DNA from 2 places in the Blautia sp. MSK20_18 genome. Region 2 is predicted to be linked to the other one. Evidence: riboswitches for the same ligand, from Rfam matches in the RefSeq annotation. Region 2 holds a riboswitch; the other holds the start of a gene.
The links. Region 2 has a riboswitch for ZMP and ZTP ahead of LI091_RS01980 (formate--tetrahydrofolate ligase). Riboswitches for the same ligand answer to the same signal wherever they lie in the genome.
Positions count from the first base shown of each region.

Region 1: it holds a riboswitch for ZMP and ZTP, as region 2 does, so the genes downstream of both, LI091_RS12375 (IMP cyclohydrolase) here and LI091_RS01980 (formate--tetrahydrofolate ligase) in region 2, are expected to answer to the same signal.

Region 1 covers NZ_JAJCGR010000022.1:28,535-40,155, reverse strand. The annotation lists gene LI091_RS12420 (DUF6020 family protein) at 1-1,420, opposite strand, end outside; gene trxA (thioredoxin) at 1,522-1,821, opposite strand; gene LI091_RS12410 (NAD(P)/FAD-dependent oxidoreductase) at 1,871-2,773, opposite strand; gene LI091_RS12405 (iron-containing alcohol dehydrogenase) at 3,086-4,270, shown strand; tRNA gene LI091_RS12400 (tRNA-Phe) at 4,401-4,473, shown strand; gene LI091_RS12395 (3D domain-containing protein) at 4,578-5,657, opposite strand; gene LI091_RS12390 (lysozyme family protein) at 5,820-6,509, shown strand; tRNA gene LI091_RS12385 (tRNA-Gly) at 6,676-6,748, shown strand; gene LI091_RS12380 (phosphoribosylaminoimidazolecarboxamide formyltransferase) at 6,914-8,098, opposite strand; gene LI091_RS12375 (IMP cyclohydrolase) at 8,137-8,850, opposite strand; ZMP/ZTP riboswitch at 8,938-9,019, opposite strand; gene LI091_RS12370 (peptidoglycan recognition protein family protein) at 9,117-9,833, opposite strand; gene guaB (IMP dehydrogenase) at 9,946-11,400, opposite strand; gene LI091_RS12360 (DUF6106 family protein) at 11,469-11,621, opposite strand, start outside.
Region 2 covers NZ_JAJCGR010000002.1:136,989-148,609, reverse strand. The annotation lists gene LI091_RS02020 (MFS transporter) at 1-154, shown strand, start outside; gene LI091_RS02015 (sensor histidine kinase) at 594-1,760, opposite strand; gene LI091_RS02010 (response regulator transcription factor) at 1,757-2,434, opposite strand; gene LI091_RS02005 (TlpA family protein disulfide reductase) at 2,640-3,788, shown strand; gene LI091_RS02000 (CD1871A family CXXC motif-containing protein) at 3,816-3,968, shown strand; gene LI091_RS01995 (4Fe-4S binding protein) at 3,976-4,824, shown strand; gene LI091_RS01990 (helix-turn-helix domain-containing protein) at 4,888-5,616, opposite strand; gene LI091_RS01985 (sodium-dependent transporter) at 5,838-7,238, shown strand; ZMP/ZTP riboswitch at 7,479-7,560, shown strand; gene LI091_RS01980 (formate--tetrahydrofolate ligase) at 7,634-9,319, shown strand; gene LI091_RS01975 (methylated-DNA--[protein]-cysteine S-methyltransferase) at 9,921-10,454, shown strand; gene LI091_RS01970 (MGMT family protein) at 10,562-10,870, shown strand; gene LI091_RS01965 (hypothetical protein) at 11,016-11,165, shown strand; gene LI091_RS01960 (MarR family winged helix-turn-helix transcriptional regulator) at 11,417-11,621, shown strand, end outside.

The sequences.
Region 1 (11,621 bases), on a different contig from region 2:
AGCTGTAGGTGTTATTCAATGTCGCCTGGACATATACTCCCGGATGACGACAGAACATGGCAAACCAGGCTTTAAAATAATCTTTCATGTATCCATCCAATTTAGGATCATTATCATCATCTCTGAACCTGAATGTAATTTTCACAGGATCCGACAGTTCCGGATTATACTTCTCGGCAAGAACATCATAATCCAGGATCCTGTTGATCGCTTTCTTCTCACTTGCGGTTACATCATCCGGATATTCTCTCAGATATCGGGCAGTCTGCTGAAACGGTACCGAAAGCATTTCACATCGGGATCCAGGTGCCACGCCAAGGGCAGGTGCTGCCCCCTTTTCTACGCCCAGATAACAGGCAAAAACACAGACAGCTACAATAAATGCATATTTCCTCGCGCCCTTTACCAGGAAGAAAAACAAAAGGATCAAAGAAGGCAGGACCAGATGAATGCCATTATTTCGGGTAAGACAAACACTGATTCCCAGAAGAAATAAATATACTGCCTTTCTCTTGGAAAAGGAATGACAAATATCTATATACACTGCAAAATACAAAGTAATGACTGCCGTATATAATCCATCTTTGATCACTGCCTGGGCATAGCTTCCAAATATGGGAACAAATGCAAACAGCAGAACAGTACCAAAAAGTATCCATTTTGGAGCCTTCCATCTGTACAGATAGCGGACTACCGCACTGTAACACCAGATTTCCACAGAAGTAAACACAATGACGATCAAAAATACTCCAAAATTATAACACCAGATAGTTTTTCCAAGTGTCAGCAGTCCACCCATGATCATCGTCAGGACCCATGGATGATGATTGTCCAGCGGCATAGCTCCCAAAAATACATCCAGCTGCCGAAATCCATCTGCCGGGATCGAACCTGGGAGAAATGCCAGGATAAACGGTGTCCATCCAATGATCATAGATATCTTTGCCAGGCGGAACCACATTACTTCTTCCTCTCTGGCCGGGATACGCCCGCAGGCCTTTCGGAAGAACTCCATCTCAGGAATCCTCCAGAAATAAGTGATTCCCATATCACAGATAATATAAAATCCTATAAAGCATCCGGCTGAGATCAGGATCTGTTTCTTTGCGCCAAACAGAAAATCCCAGTTTCCATTTGTAAAATAAGAAGTTCCAAGAAGCATTCCCGCCGAAAAGATCACTGCCAAAACATGTGCCTGCCAGTTTCTGTATTTCCGGTAGCCCTCCCATCCTTTCACGTATAAAATAAGAAGCAGGATCCATGCAAGCAAGCCCGTGCATCCCAATCCATTATAAACATCGCTCATTTTTTCTACAGAAGTATTTCCATCCATTGGAAGGCCCGTAAAAGAAAAGGCCAGCGCTGTGATCATTGCCGCGATCACAGGCACTGCATTCTTTTTTATTATTTTCTCATCCATATTTTGATTAACCCTTGTCTAAATTTTCAGTAAGCCAACAATGCTCTGGAAACCGTTTCGGTTCCCAGAGCTGTATCTGTTTTTTCTGTTTTCTGTTTTGGTTACTGAAGCGCTGCCTCAAGCTCTGTCTTTGATGTCAGTCCCACAAAACGTGCGGTCTCTTTTCCTTCTTTGAATACCAGCAGTGTGGGGATACTCATGATCTTGTACTGCTGTGCCAGTGATGGCTCTTTGTCTACGTCAACCTTTCCAACCTCATATCCGGCTTCTGCAAGCTCTTCCACGACCGGAGCCTGACGTCTGCATGGTCCGCACCAGGTTGCCCAAAAATCTACCAGTACCGGCTTTTCTGCCTTTAATACCTCAGTTTCAAAATTGTCTGTTGTAAAAACTTTTGCCATGATAAAATTCCTCCTTGATCCTGTATTTATTTTTAGTATCAGCTTATGCTTACGCCTTCAGAAGCTTCCGCACATACTGACAGGCGGAAAGTCCTGCCTGGGCACCGTCATGAACAGCTTTTGCCACCTGGAGAAGTCCACCGGTGCAATCACCTGCTGCATACAGTCCCGGAACTGTAGTCTCCATCTCTTCATTGACCCGGATATTTCCTTTTTCATTCAGTTCCGCTCCGATCTGGCGGGCCATCTCCGAGCTTCCGGCTGTACCAAGTGCTACAAAGACTCCCTCTGCCGGCACAAAAGAATCTGCTCCGGTACCTGCTTCCTGCATGGACACATCACTTTTCAGGCGGATGCCGGAAACACGCTCATCCCCTTCGATCGCCTGGATCTTCATGGTGTTAACCGGAAGCGGATTTTCTCTTGAAAATTCCGGTTTCTTTCCATCTGTAAAGATCGTCACACGGGAAGCGGTATGAGAAAGTTCTTCCGCCTCGTGAAGAGCAAAATCACTGTTTCCAAGCACTGCCACTTCTTTTCCTCTGTAAAAAAATGCGTCACATACTGCGCAGTAGCTGACACCTTTTCCCTCAAATTCCTTTACTCCCGGAATCCTGGCAGAAGCTCTCCTGCTTCCGGTTGCCAGGATCACGCTGCGTGCCTCAAAATCTCCTGCGGTAGTTTTCACCTCAAAAGTATCAAAACCACCCATTCCCACAACCTGGGCATCCAGGATCCGTACTCCAAGTGCTCTTGCCTGGGCAAGACCTCTTTCGAAAAGCTCTCTGCCGGACAGCGGCTGTTCCAGTCCGTAATAGTTCTCGATCTTCTCCGCTTTTTCCAGTGAACCGATCCCTGTATTTATGATCAGCGGATCCATATTTCCTCTTGCCGCATAAAGTGCTGCCGAGATCCCGGCCGGACCTGCTCCTATGATAATGATATTCTCCATTTCAGACACCTGCTTTCTTCTTCGTTTGGATCTGTTCTATAATATACGCTTCGCATTGGTCTGTTTCTGTGATCAGGTCACTTTTCCTTCACAGAAGTCATTATACCACATTCCCCCAAAATTACACCTTTTTTTCAATAGCTTTTATTTGCGTCTGTTTCTCTTCTATGCTATTATTATAACGACTTTAAACCAATTAAATGAATCAAGATGATACCCCTGCGGGATCATAAATATCTGCTTGACCTGTAAGGAAACGGATTCCTTATATTTATCAATAGATCATGAATCATAAAAAGGAGCCTAATCTCTATGAGAAATTTTGAATATTTTACCCCTACCCGGGTTATTTTCGGAAAAGATACACACCTTAAGATCGGCACTGTTCTAAAAGAGCAGAACTGCAACAAAGTACTGATCCATTATGGCAGCCACAGTGCAGTAAGCTCCGGTCTGATCGATGAGATCCGATCTTCTCTGGATGAATCTGGAATTTCCTATGTCACTCTTGGCGGTGTGGTTCCCAATCCCCGTCTCTCCAAGGTACGTGAGGGTATTGAGCTTTGCCGCAAAGAACAGGTTGATTTTCTTTTGGCTGTTGGCGGTGGCAGCGTTATTGATTCCTGCAAGGCCATCGGCTATGGACTTGCCAATCCGGATACAGATGTATGGAACTTTTTTCTCCGCACCGAAACCCCAAAAGCCTGTCTTCCTGTAGGCGTTATCCTGACGATCGCAGCTTCCGGAAGTGAAATGAGCGGATCCTGTGTGATCACCAATGAAGAGGGCTGGCTGAAACGGAGTAGTGCCCGCAACGATCTGTGCCGCCCACGTTTTGCTATTTTAAATCCCCGCCTCACCTATACCCTGCCGCAATATCAGACCGAAAGCGGCTGTGTGGATATCCTGATGCATACTATGGAACGGTACTTTGTAAATATCGAAACCATGGAGATCACCGACAGTATCAGCGAATCTCTGATGCAGACCGTGATCTATAACTCCCGGATCCTGATGAAGGAGACGGATAATTATACTGCACGGGCAGAGATCATGTGGGCCGGCAGTCTTTCCCACAATGGACTTACCGGCTGCGGAACCGGCAGTGGTGACTGGGCCTGTCACCAGCTGGAGCATGAACTGGGCGGCACCTACGATGTGGCTCACGGAGCCGGTCTTGCCGCTTTGTGGGGAAGCTGGGCACGTTACGTTTATGATGCAAATCCGGAACGCTTTGCCCAGTTTGCAGTCAATATCTTTGACATTCCCTGCAGTATCGACTTCAACAAAACTGCTCTTGCCGGCATAGAAGCCATGGAAGATTATTTCCGTTCCATCCAGATGCCTACCAGCCTTCATGAGCTTGGTCTTGATCTTACAGAAAAGGAGATCCATGATCTAGCGTTTAAATGCAGCTTTGAAGACACCCGTACCATCGGTGTGTTCAAACAGCTGAACATGAAAGATATGGAAAAAATCTATCTTGCTGCCAGATAAATCTGTAGCCATAATATTGTAGATGTTTTTTTGAAAATCAGATTTTTCAGAAAAACATCTGCTTTTTTTATTTTTTCCTTGCATTCTCTACATAAATGTGTTAAAGTAACAAAGTACTCGAAAGAGACATGCCCAGATAGCTCAGTTGGTAGAGCAGAGGACTGAAAATCCTCGTGTCGCTGGTTCGATTCCGGCTCTGGGCATTATTTTTTTACTCTGATCGCAGAATAGCCTCTGCTGGTCAGAGTTTTTTTATACAAAAAACTGCTGCAAATCCCTTGTGGAATCTACAGCAGTCTTTTTCTGATCACTGAAGCAAATAAACTTCTGTATAAAACACGCCCTTCTGCTCTGCTTCGGAGTGTGTTGCCACATATACATCAATGCAATTGGTCCGGATCGCTCCTCCACAGTCCTCTGCAACATAAACCTGTCCATTGATCACTACTTTGGAACCGTATGGGATCTGACTCGGATCCACTGCGATCGTACGGTTGGTAGTGGCCGTTACTCCTGTGGAAGTAATTCCATTCGCCCATGGTCCGCAGCAGATGCTACACGGACAATAATGCGTGATCCGGAATGTTCCCAGTGGTTTTAGTGTCGCGTCCGAAGATACTGATACCGGCGTTCCGATCTGTACGCCAGCTGCGGTACTTCCGGATCCACCTGTGGAAGTTACACCATCCACCGCATCCGCAAAAACGCCCTCCCCGGAACTCTTGGTAAGGGATCCTGCTTTTGTATTCTTTTCCTGCTCTGCCTTGGCCACTTCCGTAGCCTGATAACCTTCCAGACAGCTGGTCGGAATATAGCCGACGTGATCTGAACCACTGTCATCTGTGTAAACGATCCTGCTCCAGATAGCATCTACCGTACCTGTTCTTTTCAGCTCATCATCCTGAAGGACCTCTCCTACAACCTCTCCGTCCTTCTTGCCGGGATAATCCAGGATATCACTGTCCTGTGCCGCTGTAACTGTATCCGTAAATTTATTTACGATCTCCGTATCACTGAGCACGCTATCCGAAACATAACCGATGATCTTGTCCTCACCTTTCTTTTGGAAGGTCACCTTGCTCCAGCCATTGTCACAGACTGCAACTCTTTCAAGTTTCGTTCCCAAGATCACAGAACGCAGTTCTGTACCACTGTCTCCCGGATTGGACCGGATTTCCGTATTTTTCGCTGTAACATAAAGCGTATCACTCTTCGCCAGAGCATTTACTGTATTTCCCGCCCCATCATCGATCTGAAACTGCTGAGGTGTTTTTTTCTCCTTTGTATATGTATCCAATGTTGCTTCATATCCCAGTACCTCTGCTGATACGGATGCAGGGAAAAGCATAGAAGCACATAAAATAACTGCCAGAAGCTTTTTTCGCATGAAATCTTGCCTCCTTTATTCCGGCATTCTACGGTTTGTCCCGACTATCATAGCATATCAGATCATATTTTGCAATTTCACAGGACAGTCTTCAGAAATTTTTAACAAAAAGATCATATTTTTTAACTGGTCAAATCTATCCGTAACGGATACAATACTTATATGAATATAAAACACAAGAAACCAACCCTTACTAAAAAACAGCGCCACAGACTCCGTGTACAGCAGGTGCGAAGGCAGAAGATCTTTCTGACATGTCTTTTTCTGCTGATCGTGGGCTGTATCCTTCTGCGTTTTTCCAAATTTTCCGGCAGGCAGGAGGAAGCCCATCAGATCAATGCAGCCTGTGAAGCTTATCGCGATGAGGTTTCCAGCGAAGCCGCACAATATGATATGTCCGACTATGTAGACCTGATTCTGGCTGTGATGATGCAGGAAAGCTCCGGGCAGGGTACTGATCCCATGCAGTCTTCAGAAGGAGCCTACAACACCAGATATCCGCAGCAGCCCAATGGTATCACAGATCCTTCTTACTCTATTTCCTGTGGCATCCAGGAGCTGAAATATGCTCTGGATAAAGCCGGCTGTACCGGTCCGACTGATCTTTCCAAGATCCGTCTGGCTCTGCAGGCATACAATTTCGGAGCCGATTCCTATTTTGCTTATCTGGAAGAAAACGGTCAGACTGTGTGGACGGCCCAAAGTGCTCAGGCCTTTGCTCAGATGGCAAGCGGCAACACACAACGTGATGAAGATGATCCCCTTCATGATCCTGCCGGTCCATGGGACTATGGTGACCAATACTATCCGGATCATGTTTTGCGCTATTACCACTTAGACAATAACTCATAAACCACCGAAATATTGTCATATACAAGTTCTATTTCAGATGTCTGGAATAAACTTTATATGTTGTATATAATTTCAAAAAAATTCCAAAAAACATTTGACAGAATATAAAATCTATGCTAATATATGTCTTGTCGCTGAGGGAAATACGTGAAGCGATAATGCATATGCGATAGTGGCGTAGTTGGTAACGCGCGACCTTGCCAAGGTCGAGACCGCGGGTTCGAGCCCCGTCTATCGCTCTTCAGAACTCTGAGTTTTTCAGAGTTCTTTTTTTATTTTTAAAACTATCCTTTTTCGATCAAAAAGTCCCGGGTCTGATCTCTTTTTTCCAGAAATCCAGATTCGGGACTTTATATTTTTTATCTTTTATTTCAACTGCATATCATGGCCAAGGCATGCATCTTTTAGTGGTGGAAAAGGCGGATTCCTGTAAATGCCATCACCATTCCATACTTATTACATGTATCGATAACTGCGTCATCACGTACAGATCCACCCGGCTCTGCAATATATTTTACACCGCTCTTATATGCGCGCTCGATATTATCACTGAACGGGAAGAATGCATCGGATCCCAGTGTCACGCCGGTAAGACCATCCAGCCATGCTCTCTTCTCTTCTTTTGTGAACACTTCAGGCTTCTCTGTGAATGTCTTTTCCCATGCACCATCTGCAAGGACATCCATATATTCCTCACCAATGTAAACATCAATGGCATTATCTCTCTCCGCACGTGTGATCGTGTCTTTAAACGGAAGCTCCAGTACCTTCGGGCACTGACGGAGGTACCAGTTATCTGCCTTCTGGCCTGCAAGGCGTGTACAATGTACACGGGACTGCTGTCCTGCACCAACGCCGATAGCCTGTCCGTCCTTAACAAAGCATACGGAATTGGACTGTGTATATTTCAGGATGATCAGAGAAACCTTCATATCTCTCTTGGCTTCTTCCGTAAGCTCTTTATTCTCTGTTACAATATTGGAGATCAGCGCATCATCAATTGCCAGCTCCTGGCGGCCCTGCTCAAAAGTGACTCCAAATACCTGTTTGTGCTCCAAAGGTTCCGGAACATAGTTTTCATCGATCTGGATCACATTGTAATTGCCTTTTTTCTTCTGCTTCAGAATTTCAAGAGCCTCCTCTGTATATCCAGGTGCGATCACACCATCAGAAACCTCTCTCTTGATCAGCATCGCGGTATCTTTGTCGCAGACATCAGAAAGAGAAATGAAATCACCAAATGATGACATACGATCTGCACCTCTTGCTCTTGCATACGCACATGCAAGCGGGGAAAAATTCTTCCAGTCCATATCATCTACCCAGTAGATCTTTGCCAGTGTCTCATTCAGCGGAAGTCCGATGGAAGCACCTGCCGGAGATACATGCTTAAATGAAGTTGCTGCCGGAAGTCCGGTTGCTTTCTTAAGGTCACGTACCAGCTGCCAGCCATTAAAGGCATCCAGGAAGTTGATGTATCCTGGTCTTCCGGAGAGTACCTGGATCGGAAGCTCACTTCCATCTGCCATATAGATCTTTGATGGTTTCTGATTTGGGTTACATCCGTATTTTAACTGTAATTCTTTCATGAAAAAGCTCCTCCGTTCTCTGTGATATCCCTATTTTCTTATTTATTCTTGTTTACGATCCTGGATTCATAATTTCCTGTCTCAATGTCAATAAAGCGAACAAAGAGAGAAACTTTATTATCCTGGTTCAGGCTCTTCCAGAGGAGATCCGCAAACTCATCAATATCGTTTGGGATCTCTACCAGCTTCGGCTCTCCCTCGAAACTTGGAAGTGGATTTCCATCGCATTTATAAGTATGGATAAAACGTCCCTGCCCTGCTGCCGCATTCTCATAGGCGAATGTATAACGAAGACAGGAATCCGGATTTCCGTTATTGCTCTTTAAAATAGACATCGCATAATTGAATTTACCGTTTTCAACATGAAGAACGCCTGAAATACGAGGTGTATAGTTCGGCGCATCCGGCTCAAACTCTCTGCTGCGGAGAGACTGTTCAAAGGTGAGCTGTCTGTCCATTCCCTCATAGATCGTATCTGTCTGATCACCGTTTGTTACGATGGTCTTATTTCCAAGGACACGTACCGGTGCATAAATGATCAGGCTCGGGTCTGTAAGCTTGGATGGATCAAAAGCCTGTGTACGGATTCCTTCCCCATCCTCAACAAAAATACGGTTTCTGCTGTTCTCGCTTCTTCCCATAATAAAATATGCAGTAACTGCATGTTTCCCGTCAGCGGAACGTCCGATCACAATTCCTCTTCCCGGATAGGAATTTTCTTTCAGTTCTTTTTCAAGTGAAAATGTCGTCATTTTTCACAGTCCTCCTTGTCTAATGTAAGGCCCGGGGCTTATCCCAGGATATGAACGGTAACAAAAAACCGCCTGGACACCCCCTTATCAGGCTGCCCAGGCGGTCGGCTTCTCACTTCACTGCACTCCCTGTAGGTAATCCTACTTTCCGCCAGTCATGCAGCTTCTGCTGTTATACTACAATACTTCTTCTTAATTTTCAAGCCCCTATTTTCAGAAATTATTTTTCCAGACTTCTTGTTGCTCACAAAATAAACAATAACACTTTATTTCCCCTGTAATGCATAATCTGTCTGGATCTGTGCTGCAATGTCTGATTTCATCTGGATCCATGCATCGGGATTTTCCACGTAATACTTCGGACAGTCTTTACCTGTGACATCATAATGACGGATCACCTGATCCGAAGTCAGTCCAAAGCGTGTACAAAGCCACGCTGTCAGCTTTACCGCCGAATCATAGGTTGCTGTATTAAACTGCCCTGTTTCATCCGGATGGCAGCATTCAATGGATATGGTATCTACATTTCTGGAATTTGTGGCATAGGATATTTCCGAAGTGGGAATACATTGTACCACTTCTCCCTCCAACCCTATCACAAAATGACTGCTGACTTTGTTGTCCTGCGTTGTCGCAAGATTTTCAAAATAATTCCGATTGGATACGGCAGTAGATCCCGGATTGGCCGTATAATGAATGGCTATATAATTTACCTGTTCGATAGAAATCTGTGGTCTAGAATAGGAATTCGGTGTCAGAAGCTCCACATCAATAAAAGGTGCTCCTTCTGCCTGCCATTGTTCCGGTCCGCCATTTCCGCTGGCATTCCCGGATATTTCTTCCTGTCCGGACTGAATTTTACTCTGTTCCATGCGCATCTCAAAAAATGCGTATCCTAACGCACACGCAGCAAAAGCAACGATCACAATGATACATATCAGCACAATCCTCTGCAGGATCTTGATCGGGTTCTTTTTTCTCAAAGACTTCTTTTTTCTTCTGGAAGACCCGGAGGAAGTTTTCTTTACGGAAACAGGCCGCCCGCTATGGGACGGCCTGGGTGACTTTTTACCGGTCTTACCTTTTTTTCCTTTATTATTCATCTACACTGTAGTTTGGAGCCTCTTTTGTGATGTGGATGTCATGTGGATGTGACTCTTTAAGAGATGCAGCTGAAATCTTGATGAATCTGCCTGTTGTCTTCAGCTTCTCAATGTTCTCTGCTCCACAGTAACCCATACCGGATCTTAAACCACCGATCAGCTGGAATACGGTATCCTCAACATGTCCTTTATACGCAACACGACCCTCAACACCCTCCGGCACAAGCTTCTTTGCATTCTCCTGGAAATAACGATCCTTGCTGCCATTCTCCATAGCTGCGATAGATCCCATTCCACGATATACTTTATATTTTCTTCCCTGATAAAGTTCGAATGTTCCCGGGCTCTCATCGCATCCTGCGAACATGCTTCCCATCATGCAGACATTGGCACCTGCTGCGATGGCCTTGGTGATATCTCCGGAATATTTGATACCGCCGTCTGCAATGATCGGGATTCCGTAGCTGTTAGCCACTTCATAACAATCCATAACTGCAGTAACCTGCGGAACACCAATACCTGCAACAACACGTGTTGTACAGATAGATCCCGGTCCGATACCAACTTTGACTGCATCTACTCCAGCCTCGATCAGAGCCTTGGTAGCTTCGCCTGTTGCAACATTACCTGCGATTACCTGAAGCTCCGGATATGTTGCCTTGATCTCGCGGACTGCTTTTAAAATGTTTTCTGAATGACCATGTGCAGAATCAATTACGATCACATCTACATTAGCCTTCACAAGCGCATCAACACGTGCAAGCACATTTGCTGTGATGCCAACCGCAGCACCACAGAGAAGTCTTCCCTGTGCATCCTTGGCTGCAAGCGGATACTTGATCTGTTTCTCGATATCCTTGATGGTAATGAGTCCTTTTAAATTAAAGTCATCATCTACAATGGGTAATTTCTCCTTACGGGATTTCGCAAGGATCTTCTTGGCATCCTCAAGTGTGATTCCTTCCTTAGCTGTGATCAGTCCTTCTGAAGTCATGCACTCCTTGATCTTTCTGCTGAAATCTGTCTCAAATTTAAGATCACGGTTTGTGATAATACCTACCAGTTTTCTGCCTTCTGTGATCGGAACACCGGAAATACGGTATTTCGCCATCAGATCATTGGCATCCTTCAGTGTATGCTCTGCTGAAAGATAAAATGGATCGGTGATAACACCGTTCTCAGAACGTTTAACTTTGTCAACCTCTTCTGCCTGTGCCTCAATGGACATATTCTTGTGAATGATACCGATACCACCCTGTCTGGCCATAGCAATTGCCATTCTGTGCTCTGTAACTGTGTCCATTCCCGCACTCATCATGGGGATATTCAGCTTTACTTTCTTGGTTAAATACGTTGAAACATCAACCTGATTCGGAATTACTTTAGAATAAGCCGGAACCAGCAGGACATCATCAAACGTAATGCCTTCACCAATAATAGTACCCATTGCATTTCCTCCCTTTGTGTAAGATATTTTAAATTTGTGAACTAGTGTAACAAAAAACAAGATTCATGTCAATCCAAAAAAACTTTACTCGGTGCAGAATTTTTCATGGTATTGGCAAGTTCATCATCCAGCTCCAGGATCACCTTGCAGGTTTCTCCGCTGTCTCTTACGATCATGGCATAGCGCTTATGATCCTCAATACCTGAAGAAAAGTCTATGGT
Region 2 (11,621 bases):
GATGAACGTGGTATTTGGGATCGGAGCTGTTTTTGCAGTGATCGCATTTGTATGCCTGACTCTACTTGGACAGAATCTTGTGAAAGAGCATGCCGAAAAATCTGCCGGAGTAAAGAATGATACAGCACAGGTAAGCAAACCACAGGCAGAATAAGTCTGAATGTAACTGGATGCAGAGCTGTATCAGCTGCCGGATCAAAGACAGCTGACTGAGAATCAGAAAACAGAAAAACCTGGAAGAAATAAAATGCCTGTGGCTGATTTCTTCCAGGCTTTTTTTGAGTTGCCGGAATCAGATATTTCTGCTAGGATAACGAAAGGATGAGAAAATCAGATATTGTTTTTGACTGTTTATTTTGATCTGTCGTTCGAAGAAACCGTGAGACGACATAATACAAGAAACAGAGAATTTGGTGAAAAAGATATGCGCAGATGGTGGAGAGAAAAAGATTTTTCTTCAGTTCTCAGGGAACAGGCTATTACCTGCGAAATGGATACAGACAGTATTGTTGAGAAAATATACTCGGATTTGAACGCAGATCGCAAAGCGATTGCGTTCATGAGCATATAAAGTAAATGTAATACAAACATGTTCAGACTGGCAGAATAATTGCAATCATGCTGCCTTTTTTGCTGCTTTCCAGTACTTTTACCTGTCCGTTATGCTGTCGGACAATTTCACTGACAAGTGCAAGCCCCAGGCCGGCACCTCCCATAGCGCGGCTTCTTGATTTATCTACACGGAAAAACGGGGTGAAGATTTTTTCTTGATATTCGGGAGGAATGCCGATCCCGGTGTCGGAGACTTCAAGAAAGACATAATTGACCGACGTGGATGTATCTGTTATTTCTTCGGAAAGATGGATATTTACGGTTACTTTTCCACCGGAGTGATTGTATTTGATCGCATTTTCCACAAGATTGTACACAGCGCGATACAGCAGCAGATAGCTTCCGGTAATAATGCAGTCCCCCTCCTGCTGGATCAGTTCAACATCCTTCTGTTCCGCTACAGAAGCCAGGTCGCAGAAAACCTCATCCGTCAGTGCTGCCAGAGAGATCCTTTCGGAACGTTCAACAGTCTGTACACCGGTCATATCCAGGAGGATTTCAGCCAGATGGGAAAGTCGCCCGGTCTGTTCCTGGAGCATGGCAAAAATCTCCTGATAATCTTTTAAAGCAGGTGCTTCCCTGCGGGCAAAGACCTCCAGATTTGTCTGGATAACGGCAAGAGGAGTCCTCAGCTCATGGGCTGCATTGGCAGAAAACTGCTTCTGGGCAGTAAAGGCCTCATCCAGGCGTGCGAGCATTTTGTTAAATGAAATTGTCAGGCGGGAAATTTCGTCATTGGTAGCAGGAACTTCAAGAGCCTCTGAAAGGTTCTGGACCTCTATTTGGTTTACCTCCTGGCTGAGTCTGCGAAGCGGAAGTAATGCCTGACGGCTGATAAAATAAGTGCAGATGCTGCTGAGAAGGATGATGATCCCTGTTACCATGAGTCCTTTGGTGAGAAACAGTTTTTTTGTTAGCTGCAGCTGATCGGAAAGCTCCGGAAATAAGACGGAGGGATCCATATTAAAGGTGATGGGAGCAGAGTCTGTGTTATCGATCCGTATCATGTAATCTCCCAGATTCTCCATTCCGGCAACTGCAGACTGACTGATAAAAAAATACATCAGAATGCAGGTGACTGTCATAAGCAGTGCGGTGATCAGTGTCAGACGCCATTGAAGAGATAGCTTTCCGGTTATTTTTTTCATTGTATATCCTCCGTTAAAATGTAACCCTGGCCGATCTTATTCTGTATTGGATCAAAGCCGAGAGCCGTGCGCAGCTTTTTTCGAAGAGAAGAAATGTGGACACGAATGGAATTGCTGAAACTGTTGACGCTTCCGTCCCAGATATGCTCGATCATTTCTTCCGGGCTTATGATACGGTTCTGATGAAGAAGGAAATATTCCAGAAGAGAACTTTCCTTTCGGGTCAGAGAAAGAGGAAGTCCATCGATACTGGCCTTTCTTGTACGGGTATCAAAGCTGATACGTCCGCATTGCAGACATACATCCTGCTGGATGAATTTTCTTCGTGTCAGACTTCGGATCCGTGCCTCCAGCTCTTCAAAATGAAAAGGCTTTGTGAGATAGTCATTGGCACCGAGATCAAGCCCTTCAACCTTGTCCTGGATCTGTCCTCTGGCAGAGAGGATCAAAACGGGAGTGGAAGTATCGGATTCCCGAAACTGGCGCAGGATTTCCAGACCATCAACGCCTGGAAGGTTCAGATCAAGAAGGATGAGATCATAATTTTCCACCAGACATAATTCCAGTCCTTCATCCCCGTCAAAACATGTGTCCGCTTCATAGCCATCCATGCGAAGTCCCTCCGCAATAGACTGGCAAAGCTGCTTTTCATCTTCGATTATCAATATATGCATAGTAAATTCTCCTAAAAAACAGTTGATTTTGCTTTGTTATCTATCATATCATGTATAGCATAAAATTCCTGTAAATTTTTTCACTTCTTAACAGAGATTTTATACAGGGGATGATATAGTAAGGCTACAGAGAGCAAAATTAACATATAAAATATACGCCGGTTCCGGATATGGGCCGGTGATATCAGAAGGGAGAATATAAACAATGAAATTAAGAACACAGAAAATAACAGCACTTATGGCAGCAGCGGTATTAGGAATATCTGCATTTGGAAGCGTGCCGGTAACAGCGGCGGAAAGCACGGAAACAGCAGATCCCGGAGCGGCAATGATGGTGGATGGAGAGGCAGTTTCATCAGATCTGGTAGCAGGTACATTTAAGCCTTCCGACGTAACCTGCAAGGCACAGGATTCTTATGAATATCCGTTTCTGGGACTGAAGCTTTCACTTTCGAAGGAGCTGTTAAAGCAGATCAAGGACCAGAGCATTGCAATGCTTACCACGGAAGATTTTGAGAATCAGACCAATGCAGTGACATATGCCTACGTAAGCTGGAGCAAAATGACAGAGGAACAGAAAAATGCCGAAATACAGAAGATGGGAACAGGATATGACGACTGGGTGGCAGGTCTGGACAGAATTGGTACAATTGGCGTTTATGACGAAGCTTCACAGAAAAAGCTGGATGAGATCACAGGCTGTACAGAGCATAAAGAGCTTGGAAACAGCAGTGACGGGAAATACAAATATTATCTGAGCACCAACAAAGATGCAGATGAAAAGCTGACAAAGGAGCTGGAAAAGATCAAAACCGACATTACGGAAATGACACCGTATCAGAATATTTCCGTGTTTGACCAGCCACAGGATACCAGCGTCAACCCGGAGGATGTAAAATCTGTAGGAAAATTTGAAACAACAGGAATAGATGGAAAAACATATACAGAAAAAGTATTCAGTGACTATGACCTGACGCTGGTAAATGTTTTTACAACCTGGTGTTCACCATGTGTAAAAGAGATTCCGGAACTTCAGGAGCTTTATAAAGAAATGAAAGAGAAAGGCGTCGGAGTAGCAGGCGTGGTGCTTGATACTACAGATGAAAAGGGAAATCAGGACGAGGAGGCAGTAAAAAAAGCAGGCATTCTTCAGGAAAAAACAAAAGCAGAGTATCCGTTCCTGATACCGGATACTACTATGATGAATGGCCGTCTGCAGGGGATTTCCGCATTTCCTGAAACATTTTTTGTTGACAAAGATGGAAACATTGTAGGCGATACCTATACAGGAAGCCATACACTGGACGAATGGAAGGAAATCGTGGAAAAAGAGCTTAAAAACGTTTCAAAGTAAAAGATGATCATTACGGAGAGTGAAAAAATGATTCGGAAAATAACAGCATCCAGGTGGATCGGACCTGCTCTGGCGGTTTTGGGGATTTTACTGATGATACTGGGAATCTGCAGGGGCGAGGTGTCTGTAGTTTTTACAAAAGCGATCAACATCTGTATGGAGTGTATTGGCATTGGATAATAAGAAGATGAAAATAAATGAATGGCCGCGGCATGGGATCCAGGCATTGTGGGCGGCCCTTACAAACAGTCACATATCAGGGTTTGTGACTGGAAAGATCTATACCGGAAAACTGAAAAATGTCTGTGTTCCGGGGCTGAACTGTTATTCCTGCCCCGGGGCAAGAGGGGCCTGCCCTATTGGTTCCCTTCAGGCTGTGATCGGAAGCTGGAACTTCAAGATGGCATATTATGTAGCTGGATTTCTGATCTTTGTAGGAGCGTTGCTTGGAAGACTGGTGTGCGGATTTCTCTGCCCCTTTGGACTGATCCAGGATCTGTTGAACAAGATTCCTTTTCCAAAGAAGATCCGGACATTTCGGGGAGATAAGCTTCTGCGAAAACTGAAATATGTGATCTTTCTTGTATTTGTGATCATACTTCCCATGTTTGTAGTAGATATCATGGGCCAGGGAGCACCATATTTCTGCAAGCTGATCTGCCCGGCAGGAACACTGGAAGGAGGTATCCCTCTGGTGCTGCTGAACAAATCCATGCGAAGTGCAGTAGGCTGGCTGTACATGTGGAAAAATACAATCCTGGTGATCACCATTATCTTATCAATTATGATATACCGGCCATTCTGTAAGTATATCTGTCCGCTGGGAGCTTTTTATTCGGTATTTAATAAAGTTTCCGTTTTTCGTTACAGAGTAGATAAAGAAAAATGTGTTCACTGCGGAAAATGCAGGAATATCTGCCAGATGGAGGTCGATCCGACGGAAAATCCAAACAGTACAGAATGTATCCGATGTGGAAGATGTAAAAAGATATGTCCGACACAGGCGATCCGGTGTGGGTTTGCAGGCAAACCCTGATACAGAAAAATACGAAAACGGTACAGCTTATAAAATATAAGGTGTACCGTTTTTTGCAGAAAACTACTTTTCCATATTATCTATCAGTAACATATTCAGCTGTTCCCAGCGCTTCAGATCTTTTTTTGTAAAAAGCAGCTGGTGGCGGAACGCTTCGGTAAGCTCCTGTGGTTTTAAAGTGATCACACATTTGAATGCGCAGGGCATCAGATCCGCACTGGAAATCCCACACAAAAGTCCTGTTGTAAAATCTCGAAGCTCCAGAGGATTAAAAATGTACAGGAGATCTTCTTCCAGTGGGTTATACTGATTTACAAAGGAAAAACGGATCAGCATATCACTGTAAAGAACTTTTCCGGTGTAAAAAATCTCACTGCTTCTTCCGTTGGCAGAAACAGAACAGATCGTTAAGGTTGCTTCGTATTTTCCGGATTCGCCTTTTTTTTCATAAATATCGATGACGCCATCCTTCGTACGCTGATAGCGTCCATCGTAAAAGTAAAAATATAGCCGCTGTGCCTGAAAAAATGGGCTTTTTTGTCCTTTTCCCGGTGCATTGGACGGTTTACTGGCTGTTTCAGGAAGACCAGTGGTAAGCTGGGACATAGATACCTGGAGAATCTGGCTGATCTCATATAAAGTTTCGATATCAACGGAGATATCTCCATTTTCATATTTGCATACGGTAGCTCGACTTTTATGGATGGCATCTGCCAAATCCTGCAGAGTCATCTTTCCGGCTCTTCGGTATTTTCTTATTTGTTCACCTACATAACAGGTAAAATTACTCATTTTGTTTCCTCATACTATCTATTTTTCTTATTAATTTTTATTGTATACGATTATATCGGAAAAACCGGTATTTTGTAAAGTAGTAAGAAACTTTTTTGAAATAAAATTTCGTAAAAAGAAACTTCTGCCATTTGCACTTATCTTTATTTAAGGTAAGATATGGCTGTTAGGCTGAAGGTTTCAGCCTATATCAAATATATACTTGAAGAGGGGAAATTGAAATGAAAGAAAAAGGAAGTAGCTTTTCCGGCTCAATAGGCTTTGTCCTGGCGGCAGCCGGAAGTGCAGTAGGAGTTGGAAATATCTGGAGATTTCCATATCTCTGTGCCAAAGATGGCGGAGGACTTTTCCTGCTGGTTTATCTGGTACTGGTACTGACTTTTGGATTTGTACTGTTGACAACGGATGTAGCACTTGGGAGAAAGACAAAGAAAAATGCATTGAGGGCTTTTGAATCTCTTGATCCAAAGTGGAAATTTTTAGGACATTTAACGTTTATGGTTCCGGCATTGATCATGACCTATTATTCTGTTATCGGTGGATGGATTGTAAAATATTTTTTTACTTATATTATTTCTGAAGGGAAAGATGCGGCTTCAGATGTATACTTTACATCATTTATTACATCAGATATTGCACCTGTTGTATTTATGCTGATCTTTCTGGCATTGACTGCCTGGATCGTATTTCGTGGTGTGGAAAAGGGAATCGAAAAGTTTTCCAGGATCATTATGCCGGGGCTGATTCTTCTGATCGTGATCATTGCCATTTTTTCACTGACACTGTCCCATACTGATACGGATGGAACTGTCCGCACCGGTATGCAGGGGCTGGCTGTTTACCTCAAACCGGATTTTCATGGATTGACGGTAAAACGCTTTCTGGAGATCCTTCTGGATGCGATGAGCCAGTTATTCTTTTCCTTAAGTGTATCTATGGGAATCATGATCACATATGGTTCTTATGTGAAAAATGAAGTTAATTTAAATAAAGCAACAAATCAGATTGAGATCTTTGATACCGGCGTTGCGTTTCTTGCAGGAATGATGATCATACCGGCTGTTTTTGTATTTCTCGGAAAGGATGGAATGGCTTCCGGCCCAAGCCTGATATTTATCTCACTGCCAAAGGTTTTTGATGCCATGGGAGTATTTGGCCGTCCGGTGGCAATTGCATTTTTCCTGATGATGGGATTTGCGGCACTGACTTCCTGCGTGTCTGTCATGGAGACACTGGTTGCAAACTGCATGGAACTTTATCATAAACCACGTAAGAAAATGTGTGGTGCTGTCGGAATTTATTCTCTTGTTACAGCAGTACTGATCTGCCTTGGTTATAACAAACTGTATTTTGAACTTAAACTGCCAAATGGTTCCGTTGGACAGCTTCTGGATGTGATGGATTATATCAGCAACAGTTTTCTGATGCCGTTTATCTCACTTTTGACAAGCATTCTGATCGGCTGGGTGATCGGCCCTGACTGGATCATAGGAGAAGTGGAACGAAATGGGGAACACTTCAAACGGGCAGGGTTATATCGCTTTATGATCCGTTATGTAGTGCCGGTTGTAATGCTGATATTATTCCTGGTATCTACAGGATTTGCAGATTTGATTTCATAAGTGTGGTAATATGTTTATGGCGTCTGGACAGTCGCATTAACGGATGACCAGTACAAGATACGATTAAATAACAGAGGATTTGATGAAAAAAGATATGTACGAATGTTGGAGAGAAAACTAATACATAGAACGGAAATGATTCAGAAAATTAGACTTAGCTCACTTTAAAAGTGAAAAAATAATTTGATAATTTCTTGACAAGTACTAATAAATATGTTAGTATTCAATCATCAAATTAATAAAGTCTTCGGTGACTGACGGAGTTGTGGGATAACCACGAGGGAGCCGGAGATTCGATGAGTCGACCGTCTGGGCAGTATTTGAAAAACTTCAGATACTGCTCTTTTTTATGGGATAAAAGATGCAGACGGTTGCAGCGGAGAAAGGAGAACATTATGGGATTTAAAAGTGACATCGAGATTGCACAGGAGTGCACAATGGAGCCAATTACCAAGATTGCAGAGAAAGCAGGTATTGATGACAAATATCTGGAGCAGTATGGTAAATACAAAGCAAAGATCGACTATAATCTTCTGAAAGAAACAGACAAAAAAGACGGAAAGCTGATCCTGGTAACAGCCATCAACCCGACACCGGCAGGTGAGGGAAAAACTACGACAACGGTAGGTCTTGCAGATGGAATGCAGAGACTTGGAAAAAATGTTATGGTAGCTCTTCGTGAGCCATCCCTGGGACCGGTATTCGGTGTCAAAGGTGGTGCGGCAGGCGGCGGCTATGCACAGGTAGTTCCGATGGAGGATATCAACCTTCATTTTACCGGTGATTTCCATGCAATCGGTGCGGCAAACAACCTTCTTGCAGCAATGATCGACAACCATATCTTCCAGGGAAATGAGCTGAATATCGACCCGAGAAAGATCACCTGGAGACGCTGCGTGGATATGAACGACCGTCAGCTTCGTAATGTAGTAGACGGACTTGGCGGTAGAACAAACGGTATGCCGCGTGAGGACGGATATGACATTACCGTAGCATCTGAGATCATGGCAGTTCTCTGTCTGGCAAGTGATATCAAAGATCTGAAAGAGAGACTTTCCAGAATCATCATCGGATATACTTACGGTAAGGTTGCTGAGCAGAAACCGGTAACAGCAGGAGACCTCCACGCAGAGGGTGCTATGACAGCACTTCTGAAGGATGCCCTGAAACCAAACCTTGTTCAGACACTGGAGCATGTTCCGGCGATCGTTCACGGCGGACCATTCGCAAACATCGCTCACGGATGTAACTCCGTAACCGCTACAAAGATGGCTATGAAGCTTGCTGATTATGCGATCACAGAGGCTGGATTCGGTGCTGACCTTGGAGCAGAGAAATTCCTGGATATCAAGTGCCGTATGGCAGGTCTTACACCAAGTGCAGTTGTTATCGTAGCAACCGTACGTGCCCTGAAATACAACGGTGGCGTTGCAAAAGCGGATCTTAACAATGAGAACCTTGAGGCTCTTGAAAAGGGTATCCCGAACCTTCTGAAGCATGTAAGCAATATCAAAAATGTATACAAGCTCCCATGTGTGGTAGCTATTAACGCATTCCCGACCGATACCAAGGCAGAGCTTGATTTTGTGGAAGCAAAATGCAAGGAGCTTGGCGTAAACGTAGCACTTTCCGAGGTATGGGCAAAAGGTGGCGAAGGCGGAATCAAGCTTGCTGAGGAAGTGATCCGTCTTGTTGAAGAGCCGAATGATTTCACATATGCTTATGAACTGGAAGGCTCCATCGAGGACAAGCTGAACCAGATCGTACAGAAGGTTTACGGTGGAAAGAAAGTGGTTCTTACAGCAAATGCCCAGAAGCAGGCGAAACAGCTGGAGGCACTTGGATTTGGCAACTGCCCGATCTGTGTAGCTAAGACCCAGTACAGCTTAACAGACGACCAGACAAAGCTTGGTGCTCCGACAGATTTCGAGGTAACAGTAAGAAATCTTAAGATTTCCGCAGGGGCAGGATTTATTGTTGCACTGACAGGTGAGATTATGACTATGCCAGGACTTCCGAAAGTACCGGCAGCAACCAAGATCGACGTAGACGAGAGCGGTAAGATCACAGGACTGTTCTAATATAAAGATTTTTTGAGGGGAATTCAGATAGAAAGCGGTAGAGCCTGCAAAAATAGAGGTTCTGCCGCTTTTTCTTATATTGTTGTCTATTGCTCATGGCGGCGGTCCAGCCATTTACAGATGTAGTGGCCAACAATGTTCCCGGCCAGAAGGGTAAAGAACAAAGCAACATATTTCTGCATGGTGTTCACCTCTTTCATTCAGGATTGTATCTGCATTATATCATATTTCGAATGAAAATAATTGACTTTTTGCGGTGAATGGACTATGATGTGTGTAGCTAAAGAAAGTAATTATGCTTATCATGGGCAAAGCAAAACCCCCGGAAGTGGTCGAGACTTCCGGGGGTTTTTGTTTCGTTTATGTAAGGTGGTTTAATCCTTTCAGCTGGAGGTTCGGCAGCAACAGCATTATAGCATGTTCAGAACAAAAATGGTATAATATTATAAATTGTCAAGAATGTCAGCAATCTCCTGCTGCTTGTTGGGATAAAACTCACAATGTAGAGGAAAGTGCAGAGGGGACGCGCATGTGACATTTGCGTTAATTAAGAGGAATCCTATAGAAAAAATTGTAGAGATAAATGAATGTGGGGGGAAATATGGTATACACATGCAAATATAAATCGCTAATCGGAGATATTTTACTTGCCGCAGATGAAATCGGACTTACCGGTCTGTGGTTTGAAGGACAGAAATATTTTGCAAATACACTTCCCAAAGACCATATCCAACAGGAGACGGAAATTCTCACAGAAGCAAAAAAATGGCTGGATGTATATTTCTTCGGTGAAGAACCGAACTTTACTCCACTACTTCATCCGAACGGTTCAACATTCAGAAAGGCAGTGTGGCAGATTTTACTGGAGATTCCCTATGGACAGACGATTACATATGGAGAAATTGCGCGCAGAATTGCAGTGATGAAAAACACTTCCCATATGTCCGCCCAGGCAGTAGGCGGTGCGGTTGGACATAATGAAATTTCCATTATCATTCCCTGCCATCGAGTCATAGGAACAAATGGAAGCTTGACGGGCTATGCCGGAGGAATTGACAAAAAAATTTCACTTCTTAAGCTGGAACATACAGATATGAGCCGTTTGTTTATTCCAAAGAAAGGAACTGCACTGTAAAACTCAGGCTGAGAGGACGGTCTGGTGCAGGCGTCCACGAAAAGACAGATATTTTATTTATGAAAGCATGCTATGAAAATTGCCAGCAGGATTTCGGAGGAATAATTATGGGAAAAATACTGGATGAAGATTTAATCTACGAGATACTGTCCGTGGTGGAAGAGATACCTGAGGGAAAAGTGGCCTCCTACGGACAGATCGCACGGCTGATCGGGCGGGATAAAAATTCACGTCTTGTAGGAAAAGTCTTAGGTATGGCAGAATTTTACGGGAAGTATCCCTGCCACAGAGTTGTGAACCATGCAGGGCGTACTGCACCAGGCTGGAGAGAGCAGAAGATGCTTCTGGAAGACGAGGGTGTGGAGTTTAAGGCAAATGGATGTGTAGATATGAAGCAGTATCAGTGGGAGGAGTAGTGTTTTATGAATTGTAGAAATATGATGCAGATCCCGGAGCTTACAGAAGTTCTGAAGCTGAAAGCAGGGGAAAACGGTCTGGAGTAGTCTGTACGATGGGGCTATTTTGCAGACTGCCTGCAGTGCATCAAAAGTGAATACAGGATTGAATAACTATATCCATGGAGGAGAATTCGTAGTTCTGACAAATCCCAGTGTCACCAACGACAGCCGGAAACTCGTGCTGGAGGAAAAGGACAGAAACGCCGCAGAGCAGCTGTCTTCCTCTATTATGGATGCAGAACATTTAAGCTGAGAGCGTGTGATGGCACAGGCCAGATATCTGAACCTTGCACCGCTTACCATGACCGATGAGCAGATGGAGAAAGGACTTGAGATCTTTGAAGCTTCTCTGAAAGAGGCATTAGAAGCATAGATTAATAGAAAGTTACTCTGTAATAGAAAGCTACTCTGTAACAGAAAAATAAAACATGCTTGACAAACCATAAATTCCTCATATAATTATCAATGGTAATTAACTAAGATAATTATATGAGGAGTTTTTTTATGACAAATGAAAAGATCAAGCGGATGTTTGATGCGTTTTATCAGGCAAAGCGGATCCGGGATATGCTTCCGCCACTGCCCCAGGGGGTGATGCCATCCTACATACAGTATCTGGATGTGATCCATTCTCTGCAGAGAGAAAAAAAGGATATCCGGCTCTCTGATATCAGTGATGCCATGAACCTTCCGCGTCCGGGTGTTACCA